3 linked regions of the Paraneptunicella aestuarii genome follow. The protein of the gene in region 2 interacts with the protein of the main gene of each other region in a pairwise test. Links are inferred from orthologs where the notes say so. Each region holds a gene or a part of one and is shown on either strand. Other genes may lie near its edges.

Region 1 (10,525 bases), 2.8 Mb from region 2 along the record:
ATTTGCTCAATACAACCTTCATGTGTGCCTTCTTCCTTCATGACTTTATAAATCAATGAAATGTACAGAGGCATCACAGGAATGGCAGAAGACGCCTGAGTTACCAAGGCTTTCAAAGATGACACCCATGCATGAATACCTTTAGATGCATAGTCTGTAATGATAGCAGCGGCGGCACGATCCAAATCTTCCTTCGCCTTACCAATAGTGGCATGTCCATAAATTGGCCATGTCAACTCTTTACCAATATAGGTGTAAGCTGTGGTTTTACAGCCATCAGCCAAGACATCAGCGTCATTTAACGCTTGCATCCAAAGCTCCCAATCTTCCCCGCCCATCACTTTAACCGTGTTGAAGATTTCATCATCATTGGCAGGTTCCAAAGACACTTCATGAACCAGATTCTTATCAGTGTCGTAGGTTTTGGTGGTGTAAGCCTGACCGACAGGTTTCAAAGTCGACTTATACACTTCACCCGTTTCAGGATCGGTACGACGTGGTGAAGCCAAACTGTAAATGACCAGATCGACCTTACCCAAATCTTCTTTAATGGCCGCAATAACGCTTTGCTTACACTCTTTTGAAAAGGCATCGCCGTTTAACGTTCTGGCGTACAAACCAGCGTCAGAAGCCGCTTGATGAAAGGCAGAAGTGTTATACCAACCGGCAGTTCCGGTTTTCTTTTCGGAAGGTTCCTTTTCAAAGCACACACCCAATGTTTTGGCGCCATAACCAAAACCACTCACAATTCGTGATGCCAAACCATATCCAGTTGAACATCCTAAAACCAACACGTTTTTGGGCCCATCGCCCAAATCACCTTGATTTTTAACATAGGCTATTTGTTGCTGAACGTTAGCGGCACAACCCACAGGGTGAGCGTTGGTACAAATGAAGCCACGAATTTTTGGTTTAATCACCATATCCGACGATCCTTAACAGTGTTGGTACTTATTGGTACTAAAAAAGACGAATGCAGATAACAGTATAGAGACTGCTCTACTTTTTGCTGGCGCTATTGTAATGCTGTAACCAAAAGAGGCAAATCGGAGCAGACCTTTTATTTCACCTAAGGCCAAGATTTAGCTACAAATTTGAAGATTAACCAACGCATCCCCTTTATTTTTAGCGGGATGCGTTGGTTAGAAGAAAATTTACTATTTTGAACGAGAACGATACAGCTGCGCTTCCGTTAACGCGTGGAACTGCGCAACTTCAGTCTGGAACTTCTTGTAAGACCCATAAACCTTGGCAAACATAGGGTCTGCTTTCGCTTGTTCATCTAACACTTCCAAGGCTGCGCCATGAAGCGCTTCCAGCACATCATCAGGCAACGCACGAACATTCACCTTGTGCTCGTGAATCAAGCTTTGCAAGGCATTGTTATTACGCGCCGTGTATTCGTCCAACATATCCTGGTTTACCGCACGAGCAGCAACACGAATAATCGCCTGAAGATCTTTCGGCAAGCTGTTAAACGCTTTTTCATTCGCCATAAACTCAAGCGTTGTGCCCGGTTCATGCCAACCGAAGTAGTAGTAATAAGGCGCGGCTTTATATAAACCAAATGCCAAATCGTTGTATGGGCCCACCCACTCGGTCGCATCAATGGCTCCCGTTTGCAGTGAAGTGAATAGCTCACCACCGGTTAAAGAGACAGGTACGCCACCCACTTTTTTCAGGATTTCCGCGCCCAGACCCGGAATACGCATTTTCAAACCTTTTAAATCTTCAACCGAATTGATTTCCTTCTGGAACCAACCCGCCATCTGCACGCCAGTATTGCCACCCGCAAACGGGATCAAACCAAATGGCTTATATAGCTCTTCCCACAACTGCATACCACCGCCGTAGTGCAACCAGCCATTCATTTCCTGAGCATTCATACCAAAAGGAACACCCGTGAAAATTTGCGCTGCAGGCGCTTTACCCTTCCAGTAATAAGGGCCTGAATGCCCCATTTCTGCGGAACCTTGAGAAACCGCATCAAATACTTCAAATCCCGGCACAATCTCACCGGCACCATAAACCTTGATTTTCAAACGCCCATTGGACATTTCGTTCACATATTTGGCAAATGTCTCCGGCCCTTTCCCCAATCCAGGGAAGTTCTTCGGCCAGCTGGTGATTAGTTTCCACTCATAGGTTTTCGCTTCTGGTGCGGCAGTAGTATTTCCTGCTGTTGTTTGCTCACCACCACAGGAAGCCAACATAAACAACGCAACAAGCCAAACCACCAAACGGGACGATTTGACCAAACTAAGTAAACCTTTCATCAATAGGTTCTCCAATAATCAAGTGAGTGTCAGATACAAAAATTTATTTTATTCGACTCTATTCAAACTTTATCGAGATCCCTCTACTTATACACCGTTTCAGGAAGCCAGGTTGCCAGTTCTGGCCAAATAGCCAGGGCGATTAACAACAAGACTTGAAGTCCGATAAAAGGCACAACTCCACGATAAATTTGCTCAGTTCGAATCGTTTCTGGAGCCACACCCCGCAAATAGAATAGTGCAAATCCGAATGGAGGGGTAAGAAAAGAAGTCTGTAAATTGACAGCTATCATAATTCCCAACCAGACAGGATCAACTCCCATAGCCAACAATACCGGAGCCACAAGAGGAACAACAACAAAGGTAATTTCAATGAAATCCAAGATAAAACCGAGCAGGAAGATGATCACCATCACCACCAGCATGGCTCCAAATACACCACCCGGCAGATTAGAAAAGAACTCGTCGATCAGTTCTTCACCGCCAAAACCTCGGAAAACCAGTGAAAAGATAGAAGCGCCAATTAAGATAACAAACACCATTGATGTGACTTTCGTGGTGTCCAGCATGGCCTCTTTTAGCCCCAGAAAGTTCAATTTCTGTTTAGCAATAGCCAGTAAAAGCGCACCAACTGCCCCCACACCAGCAGCCTCAGTTGGCGTCGCATAACCAGCCAGAATGCTGCCCAACACAACAATAATTAACGCCAAAGGCGGAATTAACGCTCCCCAAATTGAAGGCTCATCATCGCTGTTGGCATTTTCATTCTGCATAACACCCGTGTCACCGACTTTGCCCAATGCCGACATCGACAACACATAAATGACATACAAACCAACCAGCAACATACCCGGAATAATCGCGCCAACAAACAAATCGCCAACGGAAACACTGTCAGGCGAGAAAATCCCCATATCCAATTGCGCTTGCTGATAAGCACTGGAAAGCACGTCACCAAGTAAAACCAACGCAATTGAAGGCGGTATGATTTGCCCTAACGTACCAGTGGCGCAAATAGTACCTGTTGCCAATTCTGCGCTGTAGCCCCGTTTCAACATGGTTGGTAGCGACAGCAAGCCCATTGTCACCACGGTTGCACCAACAATCCCGGTACTGGCCGCCAAGAGCATTCCAACCAAGACCACAGATATCGCCAAACCACTTTTTAAACGACCAAATAATTGCGACATGGCTATAAGTAACTCTTCGGCAACCCTGGATTTTTCCAGAATAACGCCCATCAACACGAAGAGTGGCACAGCCAACAAGGTTTGATTCGACATAATGCCATACAGTCGATTCGGTACAGCATGTAGATAAGAAGCATCAAAGCTTCCTGTCATAATACCGAAACCGGCAAAGGCCAACGCGGTTCCAGCCAGGGAAAATCCCACGGGATATCCTAATAGTAAGACCAAACATACTGCGGCAAACATAAATAACGACATATATTCCATTAGCCTTATGCTCCCGAAGTAGGTTGTGAATGATGCGGTAAGCCTTTACCCGTTTTAAGTGCCAGGCAATTACCCGCCAGTTCAGCAATAGCTTGCAGCAGTAAGGTAAAGGCAAAGAGCAGGATCAGGGTTTTAAGAACAAAGACAAAAGGTAAACCACCAGCGGCCTGCGAAGACTCCATCAATTGCCAGGAGTTAGCAACATATCTCCAGCTCATGCTCAAAATGAAAATACAAATAGGCATCAATAAAAACAGGCTGCCAAAGATGTCTACAAAAGCCTGTTTTCTGGGAGAGAAATTGCGATAGAAAATATCCACACGAACATGCCCATCTTCTTTTAACGTAAAAGCAGCGCCAAGCATAAAAACAGCAGCATGCAAATACATCACGGTTTCCTGCAGGGCTATCCACCCCATATCGAAACCATAACGAAGTACGACAATAAAAAAAGTAAGCACTGCCATGAAAATGGTAAACCAGCTAACTACCTTACCTAGCAGACGATGAAATCTATCAATAATCAATTGCAGAGATGCAAGAAAGGACATAAGTCACAATATGGTTGTTGTTCTTGTTGCTGCGTTTTAACAAAAAAACGCTCTAATGTGAAATTTCTATCTCGATTGCAGGGATAAAAATAAATGAAAATTGATGATAGGAACTACTCGTTTTCCGAATATTTCGGAATTACGGATAGTTAAAGTGGCGAAAAAAGACTCAAAAAAACTAAGTGGCAACTTGAACCGAGATGCCACCGGAATGCGTAATTCATGAAATACTGATTTGAATTTTCACTAAACAACAAAAATCCAGAATTACGCCCAATATGTTTGTTTAAGAGGCTTTTCTAGCCGAACCACCCATACACAAAGGCGAACTTGGGATATCGCCATACAGGCTTTCCCACTCAGACCCAGTGTAAGTATGTAACGCAAGAGCATGAATATGATTTTCAATCTCTTCACGTAATACCGAGTTCACTGCTCTATGGCGATTCAACAAACGCTCTCCATCAAACTGGGGAGAAACCAATACCACTTTAAAATGAGTCTCAGAACCCATAGGCACGTTATGTTGAGAACTTTCGTTTGTCACCTCTAGAAAAGCAGGCTCGAAGTGTTCAGCTAACTTCTGCTCAATACTGTTTTGTATGTTCATATCCGCTCCTGATAATGAATGCTTCCAAGTGCAACAGTGACCTGTATGCCTGCCACATTTTTGTGGCGATTTCCGTTACTGGCGTACTGCTAAATTTAGCTTTGTATTGTCAAAATAGACACTGCAAATTGCAGAAAAACAGCTTGCATTTTGATAAACATTTGAGTGTTCGCAATATATTTTTTTAGTCTAACTTAGCCTGTTATTAAGCTTGGAAAGACCCTGCGAAAGGTCAAACTAATGCGATCATTTAAGGTACGTTTGGACTTACTAATCCCATGTTGCCAGTAAGACTGGGTATTGCCAGCCATGACCAATAAACTTCCATGCTGCAAATGCAGCGCGAGTGTATCTTTTTTATTTTTATGGCGAAAGCGAATTACCCTTTCCTGCCCCAAACTCACGGCAGCAATGACAGGTTGAGCCCCTAATTCAGGCTCATTGTCCGCATGGAACCCCATGCTATCGTTTCCATCTCGATACCAGTTAGCCAATACACTATTGAAAGAACAAGTTAGTTGGTACTCACATTGGAGTTTCAGTTCCAGCAGTTCTTTTGTCCAGGGAACCGGCTGCATAGGTAACCCTGAATATTGGTATTTAGCTTCTGGATCGCCGTACCAGGCCTGAAGCCGAGGAATAAGATGAGACTTTCCGTACAACTGAATCTGTTCCTGTTTCCACGCCAACGACTCACGAAGCACAGTCAAATAATGATCAGCACGCTCTACTGCCAGAAATTGAGGGTAATACGCCAATTCTGCGTCAGGCAATTGTGGAAAGCGGATCAATTCAAGCTCATTATCATCTTGATTTTGCAACTCACTATCGAACAAGCTTTGCTGCTTCATATATAATGCCCACTCCAAAACCGATTTAAGCGCATGGCTCGAACACTCCAAGCCGAGCCAGACTAAGAACTATATCATGACAAGTAAAACTCGCCGCTCTAACAATTCAAGTAACTCAGGAAGAAAACGGGGTTATTCCGGAGTAAAAAGAAAGCATTCCGAGATCAAATCAGACTCAGCTCAACAAGTTCCAAATAGCGAACTTGTCATAGCATTTCCTACTCATGGAAATCAGGAAAATAAAGAGAGTGACAATCAAGCATCCGTAAAATTGCAACTCTTTCGCTACCCGAAAGAACGACAACATGTCAGCCTGCAAGCCTGGGACGCTGCCGACGAGTATTTGATTCAACATGTTAATGAGATGGAACTACCTGAGACCGCAACCATTCTCATTCTAAATGATGAATTTGGCGCAATTGCCTGTGCTTTATCGACATTGAAACAATCACAAGTCAGCATTCTTTGGCAATCCGATTCCATCATTGCCGAGAAGGCATTACGGCAAAACCTGGAGCTCAATGAAATCTCTGATGCCAGTGTGTACATGATGAATTCACTGGCAGATATGAATGAAACAAGCGCTGATTTTCCTACCCCGCATTTAGTTTTGATCAAACTACCAAGAAGTCATGCCTTATTGGAACATCAGTTAGCCATGCTGCAAAAGCTGCCAGCACAAACTCCGGTGATTGCAGGAGGCAAAGTAAAAGCGGTGCAAACTTCAGTGCTGGAGTTATTTGAGAAATATCTGGTTGAGACCACCACCTCATTGGCAGTGAAAAAGGCACGCTTAATATTTTCCAAAGTGGGAGAGTTAAACACAGCAAAGCCCTCACCCTACCCAACCATTTGGAAAACCGAATCGCCAGAATTCACCATTGCCAATCACGCCAACGTGTTTTCTCGAGGTCAATTAGATATTGGCGCACGCCTACTACTGGAACATTTACCCGAGGCAAGCAACAAAACCGTCATTGATTTAGGCTGTGGTAACGGTGTTCTTGGTCTCACCATGCTGCATGACAACGACGTGAAAAAGATGATATTCGTTGATGAATCCTACATGGCAATTGCATCTGCCAAACTCAATGTTGAGGAAAATTTGCCACAACAATTGCAAAAGTGCGAATTCGTTGCCAGCAACTGTCTTGAAGACTTACCCGAGCAGAAAGCGGATATCGTGGTTTGTAATCCACCCTTTCATCAGCAAAACACCATTACCGACCATATTGCCTGGCAAATGTTCCAGGATGCCAAACAGGCTTTGCATAAAGGGGGGGAATTGCGAGTGGTGGCAAACCGTCATTTGCAACATCATGACAAGTTAAAGCGTTTGTTTGGTGGCTATCAGGTGATTGCAAGTAATGAAAAATTCAGTATTTTATCGGCTATTAAGCGGTAAAGATTTAACCGAATAAGCACGGTTGTTTAACCATCCAATATCAGACAGAGAGCACAATGCAAACAATAACACGACGTTTCCTTCTTCTTATCCTCACACTTTTCACCATCAGCAACGCGCAGGCTCATGACCCTCTAGTCATTGAAGAAGGAGCCCGGATACAACCTAAGAACCTGTTTCCAAAAGTAAAAATGGAAACCAATTTTGGCAATATAGTTATTGAACTAAACCGCTCCAAAGCCCCAATAACGGTAAACAACTTCCTGCGCTACGTAGCCAAAGACAGTTACAACGGCACTATTTTTCATCGCATTATTCCCGGCTTCGTCGTTCAAGGCGGTGGTTACGATGTTAATTTCCGTGAAATTCCCAGCTATCCGCCTATTATCAATGAGTCGGGAAATGGCTTGAAAAACACTACTTACTCTATCGCCATGGCGCGTAAGGAAGACCCACACACAGCCAACCGCCAGTTTTATTTCAACCTCAACGATACGACAAATCTGGATCCCGGTAAGAACTGGGGATATACCGTATTTGGAGAAGCGGTTGAAGGTACAGAAATACTGGACAAAATGGCCGAAACCGAAACTCACTATGACATAAAACTCGGCTGGAAAGACGTACCCGTAGAACCCGTTATTTTGCTGAAAGCGACTGTTTTGCCAGAAGGCCAGTAACCGCCTCAGTTCACATAAGAACCAGCGTATTCCATAGAAAAGCCTCGGTCTGGATACCGGATAACGCAAAGCGTTTCCGGTATGACAAACCATTGAAACATCTACATGAATGCGGAATGTATGAGTCATACATGGGCACTATCACGACCCCAAGAAACGACTAGTCAGCTTGAGAGCAAGGAAAAAAACGGAGTGTACATGCAGCTTAAAGTTTTACTTAACCCAAGCCATCGGAAATGAGAATTTGCTTTTCAAGTTGAGGCGGAAGCGCGGAATGTATGAATGATACATAAGCACTTCCAACGAAGAATTGGAAAGTAAAAACCATTTATTATTCTGGAAATGAGGATTTTCTTGTTTAATCAAGGCAGGAGGGCGGAGTGTACGAATAGTACATGAGCATTATCACGACCCCAAAAAACGACTAGTCAGCTTGAGAGCAAGGAAAAAAGACTGAGTGTACATGCAGCTTAAAGTTTTACTTAACCCAAGCCATCGGAAATGAGGATTTTCTTGTTTAATCAAGGCGGGAGGGCGGAGTGTACGAATAGTACATGAGCACTCCTAACGCAGAGTAAACGAGAAAAGACCATTTCCCACCATCAAAAAGATTTGTGCTTTCGGACGGACTCATACGCCGCCTGAATATCCTGCGTTTTCTGCTTCGCTAATTCCATTGCTTGCTTGGGTAAACCTTTTGATACCAGTTTATCGGGGTGGTGCTCGCTCATGAGTTTGCGATAGGCACGTTTGATGGTTTTCGCGTCGTCACTTTCTTTTACACCAAGAATACGAAATGCATCGGCGATAGATTGCTGTTGCGTGTATTGGGGCTCTCTTTGTTGCTGATGCGAATGAGAGTGCGAGCGTTGCCGATGCTGCCAGCTTGATGAATTGGAACTTCTGCTTGATGACTGCGAGGATGAACTGTGAGAGGAGCGAGAAGACCAGTTCGATGACGAACTAGAAGACGATTGCGATGATGAGCCAGAAGACGAGCTGGATGATGTTCTCTGATTGCTGCGTTGTGACGCATTTTTCCATGCTCGACGGAAACGTGTTTCCGCTTCAAATGATGAAATCAGGAATCGTAAATGGTGCTGCTTAAAGCCCAAATGTTTGGCGACTTCGTCAAGCACTCGCATTTCATCTTTATCGACAACACCATCAGCACAAGCCGCCTGAATCAATATCTCCAGGTACATCTGCAAGATGTCTTTGCGTCCGTAGCAGGATTCGCTGAACTGCTTAAGAATGCCTTTTAAAGGAAAGTCGGCGGCTTTACCTTCGCGGAATGCTTGTTGCGCTTCACGGCGAGTATCGCCTGTCAGATTCATCTGATCCATGAGATCCGATGCGACTTTAATTTCTTCTTCAGTGACTCTACCGTCGGCTTTGGCGATGTGCCCCAATACAGAGAACAAGGCATGAAAAAAGATAGCCTGACTTTTTACTGCTTCACTGCTGGTAAAAAAACGTCCGAAACCACCCAGTTGGTTAAAATCCTGACTGTAACCTTTATCAAACATGTGGCCGACAATGAAGCCAAGTATGGCGCCGGGTAAACGTCCAAACATAAACCCGAATAATGTGCCTAATACCTTGCCCCAAATCGACATCGTTACTCTCCTGCCCGTAACTGCTTATCCAGTTGCTGCAATCGCTCAGGGGTGCCAACGTCACTCCAACGCCCCTGATGATGAATTGCAGCTAACTGGTCATTGCAAATTGCCTGTCTTAATATTGGTCCCAGTGGCACAGGTTCAATGGCTAAATCTGTAAACAAATGTGGCTTGAAAACGCCCATGCCTGAATAAGTAAGTCGAGCATTCGATGCATCTGCATGCTGTATCAATCGATCATGGTACAAAACAAAATCACCTTCAGGATGATGTTCAGGATTGTCGACCATCACCAAACAGGCTTTATCATCTGAACCTAACCGTTCATTAGCCTGCTGGCATAGCAATGCGTAATCGATATCACTCCACACATCACCATTCACCACTAAAAAGGCTTCACTGTCAGCCAGATTTAGCAATGGCAATGCATTGGCGATGCCTCCGGCAGTCTCCAAGACAGGATTCTCTTTCGAGTAAACCAGCTCGACACCAAACTGACTGCCATTTCCCAAAGCTTGTTCTATTTTCTCGCCAAGCCAATGCAGATTGATCACCACGCGCTTAATACCAGCAGCAACCAGCTTATCCAGATGCCATTGCAATAACGATTTGCCAGCTACTTCCAGCAAAGGCTTGGGGATCGTATCCGTCAGAGGGCGCATACGTTCACCACGCCCAGCAGCTAGAATCATGGCAGTAGTGATCGCCGATTGTTTGCTAGTGCCAGCATGACTCATTATTGCTTGGCCTCGACGGCAGGCAGGATTTTGTTCGCGACTAATTCGGCAAATTCAGTACATTCCTGAATTGTCCGGCCTACCGTCACCAAATATTGCAACGTTCTGGGAATATCATTGAGATACCCCGTTTTTCCGTCACGGTGACATAAGCGAGCAAAAATGCCACTGGCTTTAATATGTCGTTGCATACCGGTGCAATCAAACCAGTGTTTAAAGGTTTCCCAGTCGTGTTCCGCATAATGGGCAACATGTAGTTCCTGTAGTTGCCCCATGACAAACTCTATCGGCCACACTACATAACAATCACGAAGAAGAGACACCGCATCGTAGGTA
Region 2 (10,499 bases):
ATTTATGACTGCTGTAGAAATGACAACCAGCATCCCGGGCAATGAATTAATAGGCGCAGCAGTTGCCGTAAGTATTATTGCCGGTTTAACGGGTTCAGCCTCTGGTGGACAAGCCATTGCGCTTCCTTTAATTGGGCCGCATTACCTTGATCAGGGTGTCGATCCTGAACAGCTGCATCGTATTGTCTCCATCTCTTCCGGAGCCATTGATTCACTGCCTCACAATGGTTATGTGGTAACAACAATTCGTGCAATTTGCCGAGAAACCCATCAGCGCGCATATGCAGCAGTTGGCGCACTGACAGTTGTCATTCCGTTAATAGGTTTGGCTCTGGCAGTAACTTTATTCAATATTTTCTAAAAACGACCAGTTCCCGGGGCTTGGTACGTAATGGGTAAACAATAAGTAGTCATTGGCGAGGAGAGGCAACTCACCTCCATTGTTTCAGGTATATAAACATGTCTCTACATTCTGGTTCTTCTGGCAAGAAATCCGTCAAACAGAAGCTCTTCCACTTTAGCCTTTTTGCCAGCGCAATTGCGATTTCCTTTTCAAGCTACAGCGAGCCGCTGGCACTAAATCTGGATTTATCGAAAACCACAGTATCCGGATTATCCAGTGGAGGCTACATGGCAACACAGTTTCATCTGGCTCATTCTGAGTTAGTTCAAGGTGCCGCCATGATCGCCAGTGGCCCTTATTTCTGTGCTCAAAACAGCCTGACCACAGCGTTGTCGCAATGTGTGGGAAAATCTGGAGCATCAATTGAGCTAAATGCTTTGGAAACCCAAATAGACCGTTGGCAGCAAGAAGGCAAAATAGCCGACACCAAGTCTTTGCAAGACGACAAAATCTGGATATTGGGCGGTACACTGGATCAGAAAGTGGGGCGCAGTGTTGTATCGGCTCTTAACCAGCAATACCAACAGTGGATACCGAAAGACAATATTCAATATGTGCAAGACAAAGCCTTTGCTCATCATTTTCCAACAGCGAATGAAGGGAGCGATTGTAAAAAGTCAGAATCACCTTACATCGGCAATTGTCAGTTTGACGCCGCAGGCTCTTTGCTTACTCAGCTGTATGGCAATTTGACCCCTGCCACTCAAGCGTCGCAAAGTCACATTCATACAATAAGCACGGAACAATTGCCGAAGGAACAACAAGACACGCTAGCGACAGAATCTTATTTATACGTGCCTGAAAACTGTGCTGAAGGTAAAGCCTGTTCACTGCATATTAGCTTCCACGGTTGCAATCAAAATGCCGAAGCCATTGGCACTGATTATGTTACCAAAACTGGCTTAAACCGATGGGCCGAGAGCAACAATATTGTGGTGCTTTACCCGCAAACCAAAAACAGCACAGTACTCCCTTTCAACCCTCAAGGTTGCTGGGATTGGTGGGGTTACACCGATGGCGATTATGCCACTCGGAATGGTAAGCAAATCAAGGCGGTATATTCACTTATTCAACAGATTTCCGGGAGACAAAATGGCTAGTCAAATGAACAAAAATATCTTGGTGACAGGCGGAGCCAGTGGCATCGGTTTTGCCATTGCTGAATACCTGGGCAAGCAAGGTAATCATGTCATTATTGCTGACTTAAATGGTGACGCAGCCAATTCAGCCGCAAACAAATTAAAAGAACAATCTATTTCGGCATCAGCCATTGAAATTAATGTAGCTGATAGCGCTGCTATTGCATCGCTTCCTGAAAAGCTGGCCGACACTCCGGTTGATGTTTTGGTCAATAATGCCGGTATTCAACACGTATCCAGGCTGGAAGATTTCCCGGCGGATAAATGGAGTTTGCTAATACAGGTTATGCTGGTTGGCCCAGCCATGCTAACACGCGCCCTATTACCAACCATGAAAGAACGCGGTTATGGACGAATTATTAACGTTGGTTCCATCCATTCTCTTGTGGCTTCTCCGTACAAATCAGCTTATGTAGCTGCGAAACACGGTTTGCTGGGATTTGCTAAAACTCTGGCTCTGGAAACAGGCGACGTGGATGTAACCATCAACACCCTTTGCCCTTCTTATGTGAAAACCCCTCTGGTTGAAAAACAGATTGCTTCACAGGCGAAAGAACATGGCTTATCAGAAGAAGAAGTGGTGAACAAAATCATGCTGGAACCCATGCCTAAGAAGGCATTCATTGGTCTAGATGAGTTAGCTGAGACAGCCGCTTTCTTGATGAGCAATGCCGCTAGAAATATCACAGGACAAACCATTGTTCTGGACGGTGGCTGGACAGCTCGTTAATCTTAATTTTTACTGATGACTAATATGCAAATGGCGGCCTAGGCCGCCATTTTGTTAATTCATTCCTGAACTTTTAAGACTTCTGCATCCGAATAACAACGCGTCGGTTTTTCGCTCTCGCCAGACTATTGTCGTTCGGTGAAATATGGCGACGCTCACCGTGTCCGGTCACTTCGATACGTTCAGCTGCAACGCCCATTTTTTCAAAGAAGGTTTTAATTTCGTTGGCGCGTTTTATGGATAACTGTTCATTGCTGTAACGACCACCGTAGCTGTCGGTATAACCATCCAGTAATACCAGTTCCAAGTCAGTGTCTTCCTTCAAATATTCGCCAATCATATTCAGCTTTTGCTTGGCTCCCCGAGTAAGGTTAATACTGTTCTTTTCGTAAGAAAGCACTGTGTAGGAAATGTCATCAAAGCTGAACGGCAATAAATTGGAAACGCAATTGACAAAGCTCTCATAAGGCAAAGCGAAATTACTGGCATTCAAGGCAACCGCAACACTGTCATAACGACTGTACCAGTCTTGATAATAAATGGTCGGCCAATAACCTTTTTCCAGTTCAGACAGCATGGTCCATGCGGCCTGTTCAGGCAAATCGCTATCATATTGCTTGCGAATATTCATATCGGCAATAGGACGCTGTAATTCGCCGGGCATCCAGCTTGGCGGCACAGAATAGACATAAGCCATGCGATAGTCTTTCGGAAGGCGACGCATATCCAGAGTGAATTCCATGTTCAAATGCTTGCTGGCAACACTGGAAAAGATGGCTTTACCGTAGCCGGGCAAATCATGGGTAAGCGTACACTCAAGGCGATTGGGAACGTTGATACTCCATACGGAATCTTCAACATTCGCAGAATAGTGGCGAACGCTGGCACTAGCGCCGAAGGAAAATAATAAGAAACCAAATACTAACTTTTTCATACCGGTGGTGATCCCAACTATTCAAGTTCAAGCAGCTCAAGCGCAAACTAATCAAGCGACTCAGGCAAATGTAAACTCTTGCTTCTACTTGTATCTGTTTGCATCGGCTTACCTGAACATGCCAAAACAAACTGGAATATATTGCAACTCTTTGGCTTTGTATCGGCATATAAGCCAATCACTTAAAGGCTTTTTGAACAAGTACCGTTTCACTTGGAAACACTACGCAAAAAAACCAGCCCCAGATGTGTCTGATTCCTGAAAATCCAATAGTCTCAATACCCGGCTCTATGCCTTATTTCCCTATCGTTATTTCTAAAAGCTAGAAACCTGTAGAGCCGCCACCGGAACCAAGCTTACTACCAATTCAAATAAAACATCAAGTATAGCTTAAGCAAACAGGCATAATGCTTTACAAACCCTGCAAACTGTTCCCCCTTGCATACATAGCACTTTGATGATTTTTTCGCTTTTCATTGCTAAAAGTACCAATAAAGATCGGCACACAGGTTGTATTTTGCTAGGATCGCCTCTGGTATTTTGCCTTGGTTGCGATAATTTATGGAGTTAAGCTCATTCGATATGTCCATGCCGGAAGATAAATTCCAGCTATGTAACCGTTTCCGTGGATATTACCCGGTGGTTATTGACGTAGAAACCGCAGGATTTAATGCATTGCAAGACGCTTTGTTGGAAGTGGCTGCAGTCACTCTCAAAATGGATGAGAACGGTCAGCTACACATGGACAAAACCTTTCATTACCATGTATTGCCTTTTCATGGTGCCAATCTGGAACAATCAGCTCTGGATTTTAATGGTATTGATCCTTACTGCGCACTACGTGGCGCTATTTCTGAACAGGATGCCATTACCGATCTTTGCAAACACATCCGTAAAGGACAGAAACAGGCAAACTGCCAACGCTCAGTGATAGTGGCGCACAACGCAGCCTTCGATCAAAGCTTTATCAATGCGGCGATTGATCGTGTTGAATTAAAGCGCAGCCCATTTCATCCTTTCGTGTCTTTCGACACAACCAGTCTGGCAGGATTAGCATTTGGTCAAACCGTTTTAGCCAAAGCCTGTAAGGCTGCAGGCATGGACTTTGATCAAAAAGAAGCGCATTCAGCCATTTACGATGCACAAAAAACAGCGCAACTATTCTGCACTATCGTTAATAAATGGCACGATGGTGTGGGTTGGCCGATGAGCTAATCAGGCTCCCTGAACTGAAAAGAAAAAAGGATGAAGCCTTACGACTTCATCCTTTTTTGAAACTGAATTTTCAGCAGCTAACGGATTATAAGTTATAGCTGATCTGAGTTTTCAGACAAGTATGCAGCAACACCTTCCGGGCTTGCATTCATGCCTTTCTTACCTTCTTGCCAGCCAGCTGGGCAAACTTCACCGTGTTCTTCGTGGAAGTTCAACGCATCAACCATGCGCAACATTTCGTCGATGTTACGGCCTAGAGGTAGATCGTTAACAACCTGATGGCGAACGTTACCAGCAGCGTCAATCAAGAAAGAACCACGGAAAGCAACACCAGCTTCTGGATGCTCAACATCATACGCTTGGCAAATTTCATGCTTAACGTCAGCAACCAAAGTGTACTTAACAGGGCCGATACCACCTTTTTCTACTGGAGTGTTACGCCATGCGTTGTGAGAGAATTGAGAATCGATGGAAACACCAATTACTTCAACACCACGCTTTTGGAACTCTTCATAACGCTTGTCGAAAGCGATCAATTCAGAAGGACAAACAAAGGTAAAGTCCAGAGGATAGAAGAAGATAACTGCTTTTTTGCCTTTGATTTCTTCAGACAAAGTGAAGCTATCTACGATTTCACCATTACCTTTAACAGCGGCTGCAGTAAAGTCAGGAGCTGGACGACCAACTAATACACTCATTGAGTTCTCCGATAAATGTATAACATTGAAAAGAATCGCTAAATAATATTTGCGAGCGTGTTCAGCCGCTCCTACTGAGTTAGAACAGTGTGCCGAACTTAAACGCGGCTATTACACAAAAACAGTGCGCAAAATCAGCTAAAAAATGCACAACTCTAACCCAGTAGGAGTAGGCTGATACACAATATAGTGACGGTTAGTAAAAAAACCAATTGATTTAGTTAATTGTCTTATTCGATAAATTCAATTCATGGCAATCAAGATGAACGAATCAGCCGAATATTTGATCACAAAATAATATGATTGAACAAAAATTCCTCTTGCATTATTACAAATAACAATTATTATCATTTACAGTAACATTTAAGAAAGAAACTTAAGAGAAGTTGGTATAGATAACTCTCTCAGGTCGTTACAAACAACAACGTTTTTACTTACAACCCGAGCAAAAGAGACCCAAATGTACGTTTGCCTTTGCAATGCCATCACCGACCGAGCTATCCGCAAAGCCGTGGAAGAACAAGGCGTGGGTAACATTCGCGATTTACGCCGTAGCCTTGGCGTTGCAAACCAATGTGGCAAGTGTGCTCAGGTTGCTCAAACCATTATCGACCAAACCATAGTCGATAGCTCATTGTTTAAAGAAGTATCCTGAGACGTCTAAAGTCTTCGCTTCTATCTCATCACAAGTTCATTCTATTCTGCTATTCACAGACTATTTTAATTAAGAAGAAAAGACCCGCTCGTCTGTTTAACTGAAAGGAAATGGGTGCATGTGAGCAGGGCGTTTAGCCCCACTCTCAAAAAAAGAAATCGGTATAAGAAGCTATTCTGCGTCGCCAGCCGCTTGCTGAGCTCTGGCAGCGGCTTCTTTGATAATAGGCTGCAACTCACCTTGCTGGAACATCTCCATAATAATGTCACAGCCACCAATCAACTCACCTTCAACCCACAATTGCGGGAAAGTCGGCCAATCAGCATATTTCGGCAATTCAGCACGAATATCAGGGTTCTGCAAAATGTCGACATAAGCAAATGGCTCACCACAGGAAATCATGACCTGAGCAGCTTGTGAAGAAAAACCACAGCTAGGCAGCTTGGGAGACCCTTTCATGTACAAAAGAATGGGATTTTCGGAAATTTGCTGTTTAATTTTATCAAGGGTTTCCATTAAGTTTTACCTACATCAAAAATATCAAATATTAATTCGCATCTTTGCCTGTTGAAAAGCCGATTTCACAGGAGTGCTAACAATTAATGATAACGCTCTCTTTTCTCAACAAGCAAACTGACATGCCAGACAGATGATTATTGTGTCTAAATTTAGCTTTTCAAGTTCTTCTTAATTCTTTTTCTTATAACATTTTCGAAAAAAGCATCTTGTATTTATTCGAGCCATACCCATATCGGGTGACAGCTCAAAACGAGACAATTTATACGCAAAAAGTTGTCATCCAAGTCTTTAATTTGAAGTATTTCCGTACTAGGATTGCAACCCAACTCAATACTGGAGAATCACCATGGCTTTTGAATTACCCCCACTCCCATACGAGAAAAATGCCCTAGAGCCGCACATTTCTGCTGAAACTCTTGATTTCCACCACGGCAAACACCACGCAACTTACGTTGCCAAGTTGAATGGCCTGGTTGAAGGCACTGATATGGAAAACAAATCTCTTGAAGAGATTGTTAAAACTTCAGAAGGCGGTGTATTTAACAATGCAGCTCAAATCTGGAACCACACTTTCTACTGGAACAGCCTGAGCCCAAATGGCGGCGGCGAACCAACTGGCGCATTAGCTGACGCTATCAATGCAAAATGGGGTTCTTTTGAAGACTTCAAAGCAGCGTTCAACGACAAAGCAGTAAACAACTTCGGCTCTAGCTGGACTTGGTTGATCAAAACTGCAGACGGCGGCCTGGATATCGTGAACACGAGCAATGCAGCAACACCGTTAACAGAAGACGGCGTTACTCCTTTGATGACTGTTGATTTGTGGGAACACGCTTACTACATCGACTACAGAAACTTGCGTCCTAAGTATATGGAAGGTTTCTGGGCTTTGATTAACTGGGATTTCGCAGCGAAAAACTTCGGTTAATTACCAGAATTAAAAATGATTTTTAGAGCCCTCTTTCGAGGGCTCTTTCATATTCAAAATTCAGACACGCATTTTCACTCAAATCGTAATTCCCCCAGACACTATCTAATACGACGCCCCTAACGAAATCGTTCAACAAACAAGCACCTGCCCCTATACTTTCGTCTACATGGAAAATTTTTTTTATTTTCTTAACACCTTGCCAGCTCAGTCTTTGCGCACTCTGTAACGAATTTACTACTTTAAATTCAGATAATTGCCCCCAAACATTTATTGGACAATAACCTATTTCATGGAGTAGCTTTTTAAACATAGTAGCGGTAAATGAAAGAGTTCGAAGTAATGGAGACAGAACAACAAACTGATCTCCATCAATAGCGAGCAAAATATTGATAATAAAATATTTTGTTACTTAGATTCTTGGCTCGGTTAGTTCAAAAAATGCAACGCAATAGATGCATTATGGTCTAACCTTAAAAGTAGAGCTGACGCATAGAAAGAGATTGCGCCCAACCTGTTCCCAAGCTGGAGGTCGTCATGAGTATTTTCGAGCATTACCAACAACGTTACGAAGCTCACAAGGAAGAAGAGTATTCCATACAGGAATATTTAGAGCTGTGTAAAAATGACCGCACGGTTTACGCCAACGCGGCAGAACGCCTACTACTAGCAATTGGCGAACCCAAGCTAATTGACACATCACAAGACCCTGCCCTGAGCAGGATATTTTCCAACCGAGTCATTTCTCAATATCCAGCCTTTAGTGAATTCTATGGTATGGAAGAAGCCATTGAGCAGATAGTGTCTTACTTAAAACACGCAGCTCAGGGTCTGGAAGAGAAGAAACAAATCCTGTATTTACTGGGGCCTGTTGGTGGCGGTAAATCCTCTTTGGCTGAAAAGCTAAAAGCGCTAATGCAGAATGTGCCCATTTACTCCTTGAAAGGCAGCCCGGTAAACGATTCTCCATTATGTCTTTTTGATGTGAATGAAGATGGCGACCTGCTTGAGAAAGAATACGGCATTAACAAACGCTATCTGAAAACCATTATGTCTCCTTGGGTACGTAAGCGTTTGCACGAATTTAATGGCGACATTACCCAATTTAAAGTCGTTAAAACCTTTCCATCCATTCTGGATCAGGTGGCTATTGCCAAAACCGAACCCGGTGATGAAAACAATCAGGACATCAGTACACTGGTAGGTAAGGTTGATATTCGCCGTTTGGAAGATTTTGCTCAAAACGACCCTGATGCCTACAGCTACTCAGGTTCCTTATGTAAAGCCAATCAGGGCTTAATGGAGTTCGTAGAGATGTTTAAAGCACCGATAAAAGTGCTGCACCCTCTACTAACCGCCACTCAGGAAGGGAACTACAACCCGACCGAAGGTTTCTCTGCACTGCCTTTTGATGGCTTGATTCTGGCTCACTCAAACGAATCTGAATGGCAAGCATTCCGTAACAATAAGAACAACGAAGCCTTCCTGGATCGTGTTTACATCGTAAAAGTTCCTTATTGTTTGCGCGTGTCTCAGGAAATCAAGATTTACAACAAACTACTTGAATCCAGTGAGTTAACAGAAGCCCCCTGCGCTCCAGGCACATTGGAAACATTGGCTCAATTCACCGTATTGTCTCGCTTAAAAGAGCCTGAAAACTCCAGCATTTACTCGAAGATGCGCGTCTATAACGGCGAGAGCTTGAAAGACACGGATCCCAAAGCCAAGTCGTATCAGGAATATCGTGATTATGCCGGTGTTGATGAAGGTATGGACGGCCTATCAACCCGTTTCGCCTTCAAGATCTTATCGAAAGTCTTTAACTTCGATCATCAGGAAGTCTCGGCTAACCCGGTTCATTTGTTCTACGTGTTAGAACGTCAAATTGAACGAGAACAGTTCCCGAGCGATCTGGAAGACAAATACAAAGAACACCTGAAAGGTTATCTGGTTCCCAAGTACGTCGAGTTCATCGGCAAGGAAATTCAGACAGCTTACCTGGAATCCTACTCAGAATACGGTCAGAACCTGTTCGACCGTTATGTCACCTATGCTGACTTCTGGATCCAGGATCAAGAATACCGAGATCCTGAAACCGGGCAGCTATTCGATCGCGAAGCGCTAAACGCCGAGCTAGAGAAGATAGAGAAACCAGCTGGCATTAGTAATCCGAAAGATTTCCGTAATGAAATCGTGAATTTCGTATTGCGTGCCAGAGCCGGAAACGAGGGCAAAAACCCTGCCTGGATCAGTTACGAGAAACTTCGTACTGTCATTGAGAAGAAAATGTTCTCCAATACAGAAGATCTACTTCCGGTCATCTCTTTCAATACCAAAGGTTCTGCGGACGATCAGAAGAAACACGATGATTTTGTCAAACGCATGACAGAAAAAGGCTACACGCGGAAACAAGTACGCCTGTTGTGTGAATGGTATTTAAGAGTTAGAAAATCGTCTTAACCTGAGAGGTGACGTATGGCGCACTTCATAGATCGAAGACTGAATAGCAAAGGTAAAAGCACTGTCAATCGGCAGCGCTTTATCCGCCGCTATAAACAGCAGATAAAGAAAGCCGTCTCCGACTCTATCAGCGAGCGCAGTGTTACCGATATTGATTCAGGTGAATCGGTCAGCATTCCGACCAGAGACATCTCTGAGCCAATATTTCACACTGGAAAAGGTGGTAAACGGGAAATGGTTCATCCCGGTAACGACCAGTTCTCTGAAGGTGACAAAATCCAGCGCCCACCGGGCGGCGGTGGAGGCGGTGGTTCGGGTTCCGGTGATGCCAGTAATTCAGGCGAAGGGGCTGATGATTTTATCTTTCAAATTTCGAAAGACGAATATCTCGACTTACTGTTTGAAGATCTGGAACTCCCTAACCTTAAGAAAAACCAGCTGAATCGAGTCATTCAGTACAAAACTCATCGTGCTGGCTATCAAACAGATGGTATGCCAAGCAATCTCGACATAGTCCGCTCCCTTAAAGGTTCGGTCGCTCGTCGTATTGCTTTGACGGCTAGCAAGAAGAAAAGAGTGAAAGAACTGGAAGCTCGAATTGAAGAACTGAAAAACGACAAACATGAGCATCATCTTGAAATTATTGAATTAGAAAAAGAAATTGCCGAGTTAAAACGTAAAATTGCTCGCGTGCCATTTATCGACACCTTCGATTTGCGTTTTAGAAACTATGAAAAACGTCCGCAGCCCACCAGCAAAGCGGTTATGTTCTGCTTAATGGACGTGTCGGGTTCAATGGATCAGGAAACCAAGGACAT
Region 3 (7,649 bases), 720 kb from region 2 along the record:
CAACGGCTGTTGTGGCTATACCAGACCAAAGCCAATTCCATTCTAATAATGAATAGCATAGCGGTGCAGTTATCACTGCCAGAAGATTGAAAAACAGGTACTGACGCATCAGGTCGTAGCTCAATGAGCGACCACGATAGACTTCTTCCAAATCTCCTTCGCACATCATTCCCCAACGATCCCTGGAGCCTGGGAGTGTGAAAGTTACTCCCTTACCGATAACTGGTATATGACGATAGTCAGAATACGCTGGGTAGGTAACAAATAGATTTTGACCGTTGCTGATGGTTTCCCTGACCCCCGGATGAAGTTCCCCCGTTGCGGGATCCGTAAAGCGGAGCTCCAGCTCGGTATGGTCTCGCACACTAACTATACCCCAATCGGTTCTAACCCCGTCTTTCAGATTGTCTCCCAGAGAGAATGTGCGATCTTCAAATCGTGAACGTGAGAGTGCTGTACCTTGCTGTATGCTCGGATCAAATTTCGAATCCACCATAAACAGATAGTTATCACCGGAATCCTGATAGATGTGTCCAGCCTCACGCTGAATGAGATCGCCGATAACATCATTGGGAACTCTGGCACAAAGACAGATTGACGAACCACTAGGTGCGGTTAATGGCAGGTAGAACATCAATGTCACGGCATCATGAAATTTGGAAGACGTTGGGCCGAGGTCTTTTGTCACTTGATCGATATAGGGGCCATGAAGGAATTGTGAGATAAAACCTTCTTCTACGGCTTTGGGATTGAGATCCTTTGAGCCGATGCGCTTTGGGTATGTTGACGTAATAACAATTCCCTCTTGATCAATAATAAACAGCTCGGATATATCGGAACTTTGCTTAAACTTTGATTGCAGAGTGGAGCTTTCGATTTCTCCATTGGGGCTGAACTGGAATTCATCCGCGACACTTTCCAGAAATTGCCATTGACTCGAGGCCCAATCTTGCAGGAGATCCTGACGAGTGGCTGCAATACCTTCAAAGGTTCGTTCTACAAAAGGATAGCGATGCTTATTGAGGAAGCATGACCAGCCTAGTGAGAACTTACCATTTGAACCAAACCATGGAAGCCAGGTTTTCTCTTGGGCGCTGAGTGACATATTTGTGCTCTTGATCATTTAATACCTCATTACAAGATTCACTTGGGAAGTCGAAGCGCCTTATCAGGTGCGTGTTGGGATACCTATCAGGAAATGTGCCAAAGATAATTTATTAGCCGTACTTATACGATTTTGAATAAAAATTTACTATTTTTTAATGGCATTTCGGTCTTTTTAACGATGAAGTTGAATTTAATTTTGATGGAAATGTGAACGATATTTTTTAGGCGTGCAATATTTTGGTGCTTACTTACGATCGCGCATCAATATTGTGCAATTAGGCGATGTGAGGAGAAAAGTCGCATTATTATCGAAGGTTGGTGAGTATAGGTTTTGGCTATCTGCTTTAATCATGCCTATTAGTGGTGCAATTGGTGTTAAGTGACTAATGGTGAAAGAAGAACCGCAAAAGCCTATTCCCATTGTTTTAGCAGAATCTGCGTTCACAGATATAATGCCGGCTTGCAATTGGATTTGTTCAGAGCAAACCGACACACTTTTGAGTTCTAGGTTATTGCTAACAGCCGTTGTTATTCGCTTACACGCTTAATATTCGCGCCAAGATTTCCTAATTTAGCTTCGATCTTTTCATAGCCTCGATCCAGATGATAAATGCGATCAATCAGGGTTTCGCATTCTTCTGCTACTAATGCAGCAATGATCAAGCTGGCAGACGCTCTAAGGTCGGTCGCCATAACGGGGGCGCCCTTCAACAGCGAGTCGCCCTTTGTGATGGCACTATTACCTCGCAGCTCAATATCTGCACCCATTCGGCGCAATTCAGGAACATGCATAAAACGGTTTTCAAAGATAGATTCTGTGACGGTGGCAGTACCTGAAGCGATAGCGTTAAGAGCAACGAATTGTGCTTGCATATCGGTTGGGAAACCCGGATGAGGGGCGGTATTTATGTTAACGGCTTTAGGCTGTTGACCGTGCATGTTTAGCTCGATCCAGTCTTCCCCTGTTGTGATTTCAGCGCCAGCTTGTTCCAGTTTATTCAATACTGCATCAAGCGTATCTGGTGCAGCATGAATGCATTTAACATGTCCTTTTGTTGCTGCGGCAGCAACAAGGAAAGTACCTGTTTCAATACGATCGGGTAATACGTGGTACTGGCAGCCGTGCAAGTTGTCTACGCCTTCAATTGTAACTTTAGGTGAGCCAGCGCCGCTGATTTTTGCGCCCATGGCATTCAGGCACTCAGCTAAATCGACAATCTCAGGTTCGCGTGCTGCATTTTCAATAACCGTTTGTCCGTCAGCCAGAGTCGCTGCCATCATTAAATTTTCAGTTGCGCCAACACTGACCATATCCATAAAAATATTGCAGCCTTTTAGTCGGTCTTTGACTTTGGCTTTAATGTAGCCACCTTCTACTTCTATCTCGGCGCCCATTTTCTCCAAACCTGCGAGGTGTAGGTTTACTGGTCTCGCACCGATTGCACAGCCTCCGGGAAGTGACACTGTGGCCTGACCATATTTGGCAAGCAAAGGGCCGAGCACCAATACGGATGCCCGCATGGTTTTCACCAGCTCATAAGAGGCGGTTTGGTTGTTAACGGTTTCTGCATTGATGAACACGCTTCCGTCATCCTGACGTTCAGCATGAGCTCCCAGTTGTTTCAGAAGAGCAAGGCTGGTGTTTACATCTCTTAAATCCGGAACATTGGTAAAGGTGCACGATTTGTCTGTTAACAGGCTTGCCAGCAGGATTGGAAGGGCCGCATTTTTAGCGCCGGAAATAGTGACTTCACCTTTTAGTGATACGCCACCATGAATAAGAAGCTTGTCCATTTACAGACCTTATTGAATAGAATTAATGTCGTCAGGAATTAAAAACATAATGCCATAATTACGGCTGTAGTTTCAGCAGTGTTACGTATATATAAGTTTAATGCGGGATAGAATCAGGTATCGGTCTTGTGTTTTTTAGATTCGATACTCTGTTTCTATGCAATTATGATTACGCGTCAGGCAAGATTAATTTTTTGTCACGTTGCCACTCTTCATCAGTAAAAGTACGAATTGAAACGGCGTGCAGTGTGCCATCTGCAATATGTGCATTGAGCGGAGCATAAATAGCTTGTTGCTTTTTCACTCGGCTCATTCCATCAAACATATTGCCAACAGCAATTACCTGAAAATGAGAGCCGTCACCTGTCACGTGTACTTCAGATAAATTGAGGTTTTGTTCAAGAATGGATTTAATTTCTTCTGGTTGCATGATGCTTAAACTGAAAAGTAAAACTGTGCCTATTGTAGCCCTAATATTCCATCTACGTCGCTTATTTTTGCCAATTTATAGATACTATCGGGGACATTTTTTAAGGTCATGGTGATTTGCTTTTTATTGCAATAAATACAGCCATTGACCAAACAAGCGACTCCAGCGGTATCTATATTCTCTACTGAAAATAAATCAAGAGTAATGCACTTACTCTTGATTGATTTGATTGTGCTTTCCAATTGTTTCCACAATGCAGGAACTGTCTCGTTATCCAATGAGCCTTGAATGGCATATTCATTCTGCGAGACAGTAACAAGGGAAGCTACATTCATTAGGCTTGTTCCTGAATGTCGTTCAAAACGATGGGGCGTTTATTTTTTTCTTCCATCATCTCGATAACTTTATCCAGTCCGTCCTGACGCAAGATAGATTCCAATTCACTACGTTTGCTGGAAACCATGCTGATCCCTTCTGCAATCATATCGTAAGCTTTCCACTCTTTAGTTTTAGGATTCTTACGCACTTTGAATGCAATTTTGATATCTGGGCGACCTTCCTCTTTTACCAAAGCTCTAACTGTTACGTCTTTGCGTTTGTCGTAGTCCTTCTCTGGCTCAAACTCGACGGTTTGATTGTCATATTGTCCTAATGCGATTGCATAGGTAGCGATCAGATATTTTCTGAAAACCTGAAAGTAATCGGGGATTCTCTCTGGAGGTACAGAACGATAGTGTTTACCTAATACCTTAAGGGCGGCAAATTGATAATCAATGTAAGGCAGCAGCTCTTGCTCTACAATCTCTTTCAGATGATCTGGATTTTTCTGAATTTGAGGCTGTTCATCCTTGATACGTTTAAATGTTTTACCTGCAACGACCTCCAGCAATGAATATGGGTTATCTTCCTCTTCTTCAGCGAAGGCACCAACACTGAATAGTAAAGATAACAACATGAGTAACGTTGATATTTTTAACATGGAGTGAAAGTTAGTTGTTTGCATTTGCAAGTTTATCCTTATGACTTTAATCATTCTTTTGACTAAATAAAAACTGACCAATCAGGTCTTCCAATACTAAAGCTGACTTGGTATCAGAGATATAATCACCGGGTTCCAATACTTCGATTCCTTCAAATGAAAACCCTGGTTGAAATCCGATATATTGCTCACCGAGCAAGCCTGATGTCAGTATCGAAACTGAGCTGGTATCAGGAAATCCTTCATATTCTTTGCTTATCACCAGCTCTACCACTGGCGTAAAATCTTCAGAATCCAGTTCAATATTGCCCACTCGACCAATAACAACACCACCTACCTTGATCGCTGAGCGGGTTTTAAGTCCGCCGATGTTGTCGAATTTGGCGAATAAGCTATAGGTTTCCCCATTACCACTCATTCCCTGATCTGCAACCTTCAAGGCCATCATTAGTAACGACGCAATAGCCAAAGTGACAAAGAGCCCGACTCCAATTTCAATTTTTCTTGATGTCACGTTATTCTCCTACTATTCCGTACCAAACATTAATGCTGTCAAAACAAAGTCCAAAGCTAAAACTGCCAAGGATGAATGCACCACGGTTTGCGTTGTAGCAGCACTGATTCCTTCTGATGTAGGAATGGAATCGTATCCTCTAAACACTGCAATCCAGGTGACGACAAAGGCGAAAACCAAACTCTTAATGATGCCATTTACAACATCGTCTCTAAAATCTACCGACGACTGCATAATCGACCAGTAACTGCCTGAATCGACACCTAGCCAATCAACGCCAACCAAGTGCCCGCCCAAAATACCAATAGCGCTAAAAATTACCGCCAGCATTGGCATCGAAATAACGCCAGCCCAGAAACGTGGAGCGATAACTCTGCGTAAAGGGTCTACTGCCATCATTTCCAAACTGCTCAGTTGTTCCGTTGCTTTCATTAAGCCGATTTCTGCGGTTAAGGCAGAACCCGCTCTACCGGCAAACAATAAGGCGGTTACTACTGGCCCTAACTCTCTGAGTAGTGACAGAGCAACCATTGGCCCCAAGCTTTCTTCAGCACCGTAATCTACTAGTACAGTATAGCCCTGGAGCGCCATAACCATGCCGATAAACAAGCCGGATACACCAATAATGAGTAAGGACTGAACGCCTACAATGTAAATCTGCTTAATTGTCAGTGGTGTATTCTTTATCAATTGAGGGCGAGCAAAAATAGCGCCCATCAATACGAAAAAGGCACGCCCCATTGTGGCGAAGGATTCAATGGTTTGGCGACCTGTTCGAGCAAAGAATTCCATCACAATGTTTCTCCTAATACGCTGGCGAAATCCTTGGCTGGATAATGAAATGGTACTGGGCCATCTGCTTCACCACGCAAGAATTGTTGTACTAGCGGAGAATCCGATTGTTCGATTTCTTCGGTAGTTCCTTCACCAATAATGCGTTTATCAGCTAACACGTAAACATAGTCAGCGATGGTCATTACTTCGGTGACATCGTGAGTCACGACTATGCTGGTCAGGTTCAGGGCATCGTTGAGTTCTTTAATTAACTTCACCAATACGCCCATTGAGATAGGATCCTGGCCGGCAAAGGGTTCGTCATACATAATTAATTCTGGATCCAGTGCGATCGCCCTTGCCAGCGCCGCACGTCTTGCCATCCCGCCAGATAGCTCACTTGGCATTAAACTCGCTGCACCTCGTAATCCCACAGCTTGTAACTTCATTAATACGGTGGTCTTAATCAGTTCTTCCGATAATTTCGTATGCTCACGAAGAGGGAAGGCGACATTATCAAATACCGACATATCCGTAAATAAAGCACCACTTTGAAATAACATGCTCATATCACGACGAGCTTTGAATAGCTGATTGCGGCTCATTTGAGCTAAGGAGTTGCCTTTAAAACGAATGTCGCCACTATCGGGTATCAACTGCCCACCAATCAACTTCAGCAAGGTTGTTTTACCTATCCCGCTGGGTCCCATTATCGCCGTTGTTTTGCCTTTTTGAATGCGCACGGAAACGTTGTCGTAGATTACGCGTGACCCACGACTGAAACACATATTGTCAATTTCAACGAGATTATCCATGCAAGTATTCGTTCCTGATCGTCAGTGAGGCAAAAACGTATAAGAAAGACGTTTGAGGTGCCACGTTAAGTATGGGTATTTTACGGTTTTTCAAGTCGGGAAAACAAAGTCAAAAAGTAACAACGTATTAGTTAAAAAATCGAATGATTTTAGAGGAGTTCCGGCAGTTAAATTTGAACATAAAAGGCCAATATGCATTGGCCAGGATTAAAACCTGACCGGGACACCCAAATTTCACAGTATGTTACATCAGTTCGGGAACCCTGTTTGTATAAAATTGTCAATTTATGGGTAGAAACACGGCAGATTGAAATAATTCAGTCATAGTTAATAGGCAAGAGGCTTACAATTTGCGACAATCGCGCCTGAAAAAATAATCACCAGTTAACTCAATAGATAACATGCTCGTAGAAATCGTTGTTTTTATCCTTGGCCTCATCGCGTTAAGTTGGGGAGCTGACAGATTCGTTTACGGCGCCTCTGCGCTGGCAAAAAATATTGGAATATCGCCAATGGTCATTGGTATGACTATTGTTGCAATGGGATCTTCTGCCCCGGAAATTATGGTAGCTGCGACGGCTTCCTACAGTGGTTCTCCGGATACTGCCGTCGGTAATGCCATCGGCTCAAATATTACCAATATCATGTTGGTGCTTGCTCTTACCGCAATGTTAAAACCTATTATGGTTCGTTCTGGAACCATTAAACGAGAATTACCTCTGTTAATGATCGTTTCCCTTATTGCTTCTCTGTTTCTAGCTGACTATATCTTTAAGTTTTGGGAAGGCGCCGTGTTGATGGTGCTGTTCTTTTTTGTCATCGGTGGATTGACCTGGTTGTCAATAAGAGCCGACAAGCGAGACCCTTTGGGCAGCGAGGTTGATGAAGAGTTACCGGTTAATGTTGGAACGGGCTTAGCTATTACGTGGGTCGTTGTTGGTCTGTTCATTTTGCCGATTAGTGCCAGTTATATGGTGGATTCCGCGGTAGTGATTGCGCGCCATTTTGGTATGAGCGATCTGGTTATCGGGTTGACCATTATTGCGATTGGCACCAGCTTGCCTGAGTTGGCGGCCAGTATTGCTGGCGTACTGAAAAATGAAGACGATCTGGCAATGGGTAACATCATCGGTTCCAATATTTTCAACATATTGGCGGTATTGGCGATGCCGGCACTCATTGCTCCGGGGGCTATTGACCCAGGTGCCATCGACCGGGATATGTACGTCATGCTCG

The links.
Region 1: the proteins of KIH87_RS14580 (region 2) and bolA interact in binary tests that used the Escherichia coli proteins (3 or more experiments, as listed by UniProt). The link is inferred for Paraneptunicella aestuarii from one-to-one orthologs.
Region 3: the proteins of KIH87_RS14580 (region 2) and KIH87_RS17580 interact in binary tests that used the Escherichia coli proteins (3 or more experiments, as listed by UniProt). The link is inferred for Paraneptunicella aestuarii from one-to-one orthologs.

Annotation. Positions count from the first base shown.
Region 1 is NZ_CP074570.1:992,560-1,003,084, reverse strand. What follows is about bases 3,233-6,221. They hold bolA (transcriptional regulator BolA), read right to left. Parts: upstream 4,895-6,221; coding sequence 4,571-4,894; downstream 3,233-4,570. Other genes in these bases: KIH87_RS04135 (methyltransferase), read left to right, coding at 5,822-6,221; KIH87_RS04140 (alpha-ketoglutarate-dependent dioxygenase AlkB family protein), read right to left, coding at 5,089-5,745; KIH87_RS04150 (TRAP transporter small permease subunit), read right to left, coding at 3,739-4,200; KIH87_RS04155 (TRAP transporter large permease), read right to left, coding at 3,233-3,733. Outside these bases: enoyl-ACP reductase FabV, read right to left, coding at 1-923; KIH87_RS04160 (TRAP transporter substrate-binding protein), read right to left, coding at 1,158-2,276; more of KIH87_RS04155, read right to left, coding at 2,360-3,232; more of KIH87_RS04135, read left to right, coding at 6,222-7,150; KIH87_RS04130 (peptidylprolyl isomerase), read left to right, coding at 7,207-7,830; co-chaperone DjlA, read right to left, coding at 8,433-9,449; N-acetylmuramate alpha-1-phosphate uridylyltransferase MurU, read right to left, coding at 9,452-10,189; KIH87_RS04115 (aminoglycoside phosphotransferase family protein), read right to left, coding at 10,189-10,525. UniProt on the Escherichia coli protein: Transcriptional regulator that plays an important role in general stress response. Has many effects on cell morphology, cell growth and cell division. Acts by regulating the transcription of many genes, including dacA (PBP-5), dacC (PBP-6), ampC and mreB.
Region 2 is NZ_CP074570.1:3,784,380-3,794,878, forward strand. Bases 4,619-7,581 are described here. They hold KIH87_RS14580 (Grx4 family monothiol glutaredoxin), read right to left. Parts: upstream 6,291-7,581; coding sequence 5,946-6,290; downstream 4,619-5,945. Other genes in these bases: KIH87_RS14570 (peroxiredoxin), read right to left, coding at 4,619-5,119; KIH87_RS14575 ((2Fe-2S)-binding protein), read left to right, coding at 5,580-5,774; KIH87_RS14585 (Fe-Mn family superoxide dismutase), read left to right, coding at 6,640-7,221. Also shown: KIH87_RS14545 (GntP family permease), read left to right, coding at 1-361; KIH87_RS14550 (extracellular catalytic domain type 2 short-chain-length polyhydroxyalkanoate depolymerase), read left to right, coding at 460-1,503; KIH87_RS14555 (3-hydroxybutyrate dehydrogenase), read left to right, coding at 1,496-2,272; KIH87_RS14560 (flagellar protein MotY), read right to left, coding at 2,346-3,206; rnt (ribonuclease T), read left to right, coding at 3,795-4,421; more of KIH87_RS14570, read right to left, coding at 4,514-4,618; KIH87_RS14590 (PrkA family serine protein kinase), read left to right, coding at 7,759-9,681; KIH87_RS14595 (YeaH/YhbH family protein), read left to right, coding at 9,697-10,499. UniProt on the Escherichia coli protein: Monothiol glutaredoxin involved in the biogenesis of iron-sulfur clusters.
Region 3 is NZ_CP074570.1:4,503,977-4,511,625, reverse strand. The notes cover bases 1,702-4,442. They hold KIH87_RS17580 (BolA family protein), read right to left. Parts: upstream 3,332-4,442; coding sequence 3,071-3,331; downstream 1,702-3,070. Other genes in these bases: mlaD (outer membrane lipid asymmetry maintenance protein MlaD), read right to left, coding at 4,357-4,442; mlaC (phospholipid-binding protein MlaC), read right to left, coding at 3,666-4,310; KIH87_RS17575 (STAS domain-containing protein), read right to left, coding at 3,361-3,666; murA (UDP-N-acetylglucosamine 1-carboxyvinyltransferase), read right to left, coding at 1,702-2,901. Outside these bases: KIH87_RS17590 (methyl-accepting chemotaxis protein), read right to left, coding at 1-1,105; more of murA, read right to left, coding at 1,636-1,701; more of mlaD, read right to left, coding at 4,443-4,824; lipid asymmetry maintenance ABC transporter permease subunit MlaE, read right to left, coding at 4,837-5,616; KIH87_RS17555 (ATP-binding cassette domain-containing protein), read right to left, coding at 5,616-6,413; KIH87_RS17550 (calcium/sodium antiporter), read left to right, coding at 6,815-7,649. UniProt on the Escherichia coli protein: Involved in cell resistance against acid stress.